DNA from 2 places in the Exiguobacterium sp. 17-1 genome. Region 1 is predicted to be linked to the other one. Evidence: riboswitches for the same ligand, from Rfam matches in the RefSeq annotation. Region 1 holds a riboswitch; the other holds the start of a gene.
What was found. A riboswitch is a leader RNA that binds a small molecule or an ion and turns the genes downstream of it on or off. The one in region 1 is predicted to bind lysine.
Positions count from the first base shown of each region.

Region 1 (3,426 bases):
CGATATCAATCAAGACGAGGGAATAGCCGTCTTCCGCAGATCCGACAAGGGATAAGGAGTCATCCAGCCGGCGCCGGTTGGCGAGACCGGTCAAGGCATCCGTCATCGCGAGTTTTTGTTGATACTGAATGTTCTCAAAGTGGCGACGGAGTTCTGTCAATAAATGATAGGTTACAAAACCAGCAATCAAATTAAAGAAGATATATGCCACCGATACTTTAAAGAATGTCGACCAACTATGGGTCAACAGATAGATGGCGGGTAAAGAACACAAGATTCCGATGCCAATCATCAACTCAAAATTCCAAAATGTCATGTGGACGTAGCGTCTGACGACACTAATCGTGAGGATGAACAGGCTGATGACGATCGCCGAAAGAATCGCCGCATCGATTTGGTCGAGCGGTGTGATCGCAAAACGAGTTCCGATGATCATCAGACCGGTTACGATGGCGCTCGGTAATCCACCGAACATCATAGCGATGGCGACCGGGATAATCCGTAAGTCAACCCGCGCTACATCGATCTGAATGCTGTTGAACATCAAGAGAACAGCGATGAGACCGGCTGCTCCTCCTAAGAAAAGTCGCGTTTTTACATGTGTTTTAGGGGTGATCCTCGGTTGGTTTCGAAAGGGTAGAAACAAAAGAGTGATCGTTGTGAACAGTAGACAAAAATTGATGATGAAATTATTCATGATGGACAACAAATCCTCCCAGCTCCTCGTAAACGCATTTCCGTAACATATTTCCAGTATACTCATTTTACTAACGGCAAGAAATGGAAAAATGTTTAGAGAAACATGATAAGTCGACAAAAAAGACAAAGTACACAGTCAAGTGAACTTTGTCAGAGGAAAAATAAATATTTTTTTGAAAATAATTTTTAGGAAGAAATCGCCTCTTCATCCATCGTTAAAAGGATCTTATCGAAGACATGAACCATCGCATGGAGTTCTTCTTCCGTAAGTGTACCAAAACGGTCTTGGAGATATTTACGGCGTACGACTTCAAGTTCGCGGAAAGCGGCTTCGCCTTCGTCCGTCAATGCTAAAACAATCGATCTTCTGTCGTCTGTCGAGCGCGTCCGTGTGACGAATCCGGCTTTGAACAGACGATCAGTCAAAGCTGTTACCTGACTTGTCGCAAGCTCAAACTGTTCTGCGAGTAGAGTCGGACGTTGGGGACCATTTTCGGACAGACTGCGCAAAATGAAAAATTCACTCCGCGTCGCGGTTCCTTCAAATAGTCGGTTGAGTTCACGGCGTAATGTCCGGAGAATGACCCGCATTTGTTCCTCTAATCGATAGGTCAGTTGATCACGTTCTTGTGGCATTCAAGCAACATCCTTTCTCTCGGTTAACTTCTATAGTTTAGTGTACTAAAAATTACGGAATTTTACCATGAATAGAGGGTGTTTCAAAAAAAGAATTGACAATTTAAAGACGTTTTGTGTAATATGACGATGTAATAACGAAATTATAATTAACTTAATTAGTTCTCACTCAACCAGTGGGATGGAGGTTGCAGTTCTTATAAGTACAGTCACGGATGTCGTCAAGCGGCAGATGAGGTGATTGAAAAGGAAGAATTGCCGAAATCAATCATCGCTTTGAAGATGATCGATTGGGATTAGATCGAACAGGTCTAATACTGTCACAGGTCAGATATGACTTGTGGGGAGCTATCTTTCACGACGGTAGAATGGGGCGCATCCTTTTACTATGTTGCGTTCTCATCTTCCTTCTGGAAGGTGAGGGCGCTTTTTGTTTTTTTTGATTCAAAAAGTGTCCTCTCAAAAATTTAAAAAAGAGAGAAGCGAATAAGATGAATACTTTACAACCCCAAAGAAAACTCGATTCAACCGAAGAAGGATTAAAACGTGGCCTGCAAGCCCGTCACATGTCGATGATTGCGATTGGCGGTGCTATCGGAACCGGACTCTTCATCGCATCCGGTGCATCTGTTGCCGCTGCCGGTCCGGGCGGTGCCTTGTTGTCGTATGCCGTCGTCGGATTAATGGTGTACTTTTTAATGACAAGTCTTGGTGAGATGGCAGCTTATATGCCGGTCGCCGGTTCATTTTCCACATACGGTGCAAAATTCGTTGATCCGTCGTTTGGTTTTGCGTTAGGTTGGAACTACTGGTACAACTGGGCAGTGACGATTGCCGTTGAACTCGTTGCAGCACAAATCGTCATGACATACTGGTTCCCTGATGTTCCAGGTTTTTATTTCAGCGCCATCTTCTTGTTACTGATGATTGGTTTGAACTACTTCTCCGTTAAAGGATTTGGTGAAGCAGAATACTGGTTCGCCATGATTAAAGTTGTCACAGTCATTATCTTCTTGATTGTCGGAGTCGCCATGATCTTTGGTGTCTTCACATCAGAAGCACCGGTCGGCTTTAAAAACTTTGCACTAGGTGACGCACCGTTCGTCGGAGGCATTCCAGCCGTCATCGGTATCATCTTAGTTGCCGGTTTCAGTTTTCAGGGAACAGAACTTGTCGGAATCGCGGCAGGTGAATCAGAAGATCCGGAAAAAAATGTCCCGAAAGCTGTTAAACAAGTCTTTTGGCGGATTCTTCTCTTTTATGTGTTTGCGATTTTTGTCATCGGAATGTTGATTCCGTATACAAGTCCGAACCTGGTTTCAAACGATATTACCGATGTAGCAGTCAGCCCGTTTACACTCGTCTTTGAAAAAGCCGGTCTCGCTTTCTCGGCAGCCTTGATGAACGCCGTCATCTTGACGTCTGTTTTATCAGCAGGAAACTCTGGGATGTACGCATCGACACGGATGCTGTATACATTGGCACGCCAAGGTGATGCCCCGAAATTATTCGCACAAGTCTCGAAAAACGGTGTACCCCGTAATGCCTTGCTCGCAACAGGCGCAATCGGCGCACTTTGCTTCCTGACTTCGATGTTTGGCGGTCAAGTCTACCTGTGGTTGTTGAATGCTTCCGGTATGACCGGCTTCATCGCGTGGCTCGGAATCGCCATCAGCCATTACCGTTTCCGTAAAGGGTTCCTCGCGCAAGGTCATTCGTTAAGCGACCTGCCATACGTTGCACCTGCTTTCCCGTTTGGACCGCTCTTTGCCTTCGGACTTTGTTTCCTTGTCATCGTAGGTCAAAACTATGCCGCGTTCCTCGCAGATCAAATTGATTGGGTTGGAATCGCCGCGACATATGTTGGTATTCCGTTATTCCTTGCTTTCTGGTTAGGTCATAAATTTAAAAATCGGACATCAGTCGTTCCTTATTCAGAAATGGAATTCCCGAAACATCCGCGTCCGTAAGTTAAAAGTCGATTCCGTTTCAAACGGAGTCGACTTTTTTGATGTATGTTAAAAAAAGAAATAATTCTTAAAACGTATCAAGTAGTAAAAAATCGTTTAAGATAAAAGAAAAATGGAGGCG
Region 1 covers NZ_JALIGJ010000004.1:64,928-68,353, forward strand. The annotation lists gene MUN34_RS11355 (diguanylate cyclase) at 1-697, opposite strand, end outside; gene MUN34_RS11360 (MarR family winged helix-turn-helix transcriptional regulator) at 886-1,335, opposite strand; lysine riboswitch at 1,510-1,694, shown strand; gene MUN34_RS11365 (amino acid permease) at 1,827-3,305, shown strand.

Region 2 (3,426 bases), on a different contig from region 1:
ACAATATGCAGAAACGATTTACAACGGATTATTCCATGCACCGCTGACAAAAGGCCTCAAAGCCTTCTTGACGGCAACGCAACAGGACGTGAGCGGCGAAGTCCGTGTCAAACTCTATAAAGGAAACGCAACCGTCACAGGACGTCAGTCAGCCGTTTCGCTCTACGACGAAAAACTCGCGACCTACACAAAAGAAGATGCCTTTGATCACGAAGCAGCGAAAGGATTCATTAAATTGCATGGTCTTGCGATTGCGACACATGCCAGTGTCCATCGTCAGGAAGGCGTGAAAAAATGACGAAACTATGGGGCGGACGTTTTACGGAAAGTGCTTCCGCTCAAGCGGAGGCCTTCGGGGCATCGATTTCATTTGATCAGAAATTAGCAGCCGTTGATTTGCAAGGCAGCCTGGCTCATGCACAGATGTTGCATGAACAAGGAATTCTTGAGAAAACCGAGTGGCAACAAATCGAAGCCGGGCTGAAACAGTTACAAACGACACTCGATCAGCACGTCTACACGACGGTTGACGAAGACATCCATATGAATCTTGAGCGGTTGCTGACGGAACAGATTGGTCCCGTTGCCGGGAAGCTGCACACAGCCCGCAGTCGAAACGATCAGGTTGCGACCGATCTTCATCTTTGGATGGAGCAACATGTTCTCGAACTCCTGACCAGCATCCGTAACCTGCAATCCGTCATTACGGAACAAGCGGAGCAACATGTCGAGACGGTCATGCCGGGTTACACCCATCTGCAACGGGCGCAGCCGATTTCACTGGCGCACCATCTGCTTGCTTACTTTTGGATGTTTGAACGGGATGCCGATCGATTGACGGATAACTTAAAGCGGATCCGGATGTCGCCGCTCGGTGCCGGGGCACTGGCGGGAACGACTTTCCCGATTGACCGGTTCAAGTCAGCTGAGCTGCTTGGTTTTGAACAGGTCTATCCGAATAGTCTGGATGCGGTCTCGGACCGGGACTTCGTCATCGAGTATCTCGGTATCGCCTCAACCGTGATGATGCACTTGTCACGCTTTTGCGAAGAAATCATCATCTGGGCTTCGCAGGAGTTTTCATTCATCGAATTATCCGATGCGTTTTCAACGGGATCGAGTATGATGCCGCAGAAAAAAAATCCGGATTTTGCAGAACTGATTCGTGGTAAAACAGGACGTGTCTATGGTAACCTGATGGGCTTTCTGACGACGATGAAGGCTCTGCCGCTCGCCTACAATAAAGATATGCAGGAAGATAAAGAAGGTGTCTTTGATACCGCTGATACGGTGTTGCAATCCGTTCAAATTTTTACAGGGATGATCGAATCCGCTACGTTTAAGACAGAAGCGCTCAAGAAGGCGACGATGCAAGACTTCTCGAATGCAACGGAACTGGCAGATTATCTGGTCACAAAAGGGATTCCGTTCCGGGAAGCGCATGAAATCGTCGGGAAAGCCGTCTTACATTGTGTGCAGAGCGGATGTTTCTTAAAAGATTTGACGCTGTCGACGTATCAGACGTTCCATCCGGTCATTGCGGAAGATGTCTATCCGTTGCTCGATCCGGTTCAAGCCGTCGCACGACGGGGAAGCTACGGCGGGACCGGTTTTACAGCCGTCCGGGAACAACTCACATTAGCAAAGAAGTACCTTGGAAAATTATAAAATTCAAAAAAAGTTTGGCAAATCACTGGATTTAACAAAAAATGTTTGCTATAACTGTAACTAACAACCGACAGATAGAGGCGCGGATGACATCAGTAGCAACACTTATAAAGGCAAGCATGCCAAGTGATGTGAAAGGGGAAATCCGCCGAAGTGAACAGGAAAATGCTTTTTCTTGATTGCTGGTACAACGGTTAAGATCCGTTGTACTGCCGAAACCCACGTTTCGGAGCGCTATCTTACGTAAAAGAACGAATGACACTGTCATCGTTTGTCCGATCGTGATAACGACGGGCCGTAGGAACGCTCCTACCGGCCCGTCGTTTTTTTCTGTTTCGGGACAAAAGGAGATAGGATTGTGACAACTGTACTTAAATTTGGTGGTAGTTCGGTTGCGACTGTCGAACAGATTCAGTCAATTGCGAATTATTTGAAGAATCGGACGGATCAAGGGGAGAAATTAGTCGTCGTCGTGTCAGCGATGGGAAAAATGACGGATTCATTGATTGCGCAAGCCCAAGCCATTACGGACCGGCCGGAACGGCGCGAACTTGATCGTCTGCTTGCAATCGGAGAAGAACAGACGATTTCGTTACTCAGCATCGCGCTGAATTCACTCGGGACAAAAGCCTTGTCGCAAACGGGAGCCCAAGCCGGCATCAGTACGATGGGGCTGCATACGAAAAGTAAAATCAAACAAATCGACGGTGAACTGCTCCGGAAAAAACTTGAAACCTACGATGTGATCATCGTCGCCGGTTTCCAAGGGGTCAATGAACTGGGGGATGTCACGACGCTCGGACGCGGCGGATCAGATACGACAGCCGTTGCCTTAGCAGCCGTCCTTGATAAACGTTGTGAGATCTATACGGATGTTGACGGTGTCTATACGGCAGATCCACGGATTCATGCTGCAGCGCAGCCGATTCCGCACATTTCATACGATGAGATGATGGAAATGAGTGCTCTTGGCTCAAAAGTCATGGAGATGCGCAGTGTCGAACTCGGTAAAAAATACGGCGTCCACATCTTCGTCGGAAAAACACTAGAATCGAAAAGAGGGACTTGGATTATGGAGGCAACGGAAACGATGGAACAGAAAGCAGTAACGAGTGTCAGTGTGACGAAAAACGTCCTGACGGTATCAATCAAACACGTTCCACAGACGAATTCAGCGGTCGCGGATATCTTTGAACTGTTGTCAGGTCGCCACGTCAACATTGATATGATCAGTCAGACGACGTTTGACAGTGACATCTTCCTTTCCTTCTCTTGTCCGTTAGACGAAGAAGAGTTTTTGGAAGAGGCTTTGCAGGATATCATCAATCGTTTCCCGACCGTCAAAGTCGATCGTCATAACCAACATGCCAAATTATCGGTCGTCGGAATCGGCATGCGGGATGCAACCGGCGTCGCTTCGAAATTATTTGCGATTTTCCGGGCCGAAAACATCACGTTTTATCAGGTTACAACATCAGAGATCAGCATCTCATATACGATCGCCCAAGCTGACATCGAACGGACCGTCGCAGCAATCGCTCAAGCATTCGACCTGTAAGGAGGAAATCATATGTATCATGTCGCAGTCATTGGCGCAACCGGCGCCGTTGGTCAAAAAATGTTACAAGTCCTGGCGGAACTCGACTTTCCAGTTCGTCAGATTTCAGCGTACGCTTCAGCCCGTTCTGCCGGGAAAACCGTCCAGTTCAAAGGACAGGACGTCACGATTCAAGCATTATCGGAGCAAATCACAGAAGA
Region 2 covers NZ_JALIGJ010000006.1:43,417-46,842, forward strand. The annotation lists gene MUN34_RS14130 (argininosuccinate synthase) at 1-298, shown strand, start outside; gene argH (argininosuccinate lyase) at 295-1,668, shown strand; lysine riboswitch at 1,736-1,913, shown strand; gene MUN34_RS14140 (aspartate kinase) at 2,027-3,226, shown strand; gene MUN34_RS14145 (aspartate-semialdehyde dehydrogenase) at 3,239-3,426, shown strand, end outside.
Region 2: it holds a riboswitch for lysine, as region 1 does, so the genes downstream of both, MUN34_RS14140 (aspartate kinase) here and MUN34_RS11365 (amino acid permease) in region 1, are expected to answer to the same signal.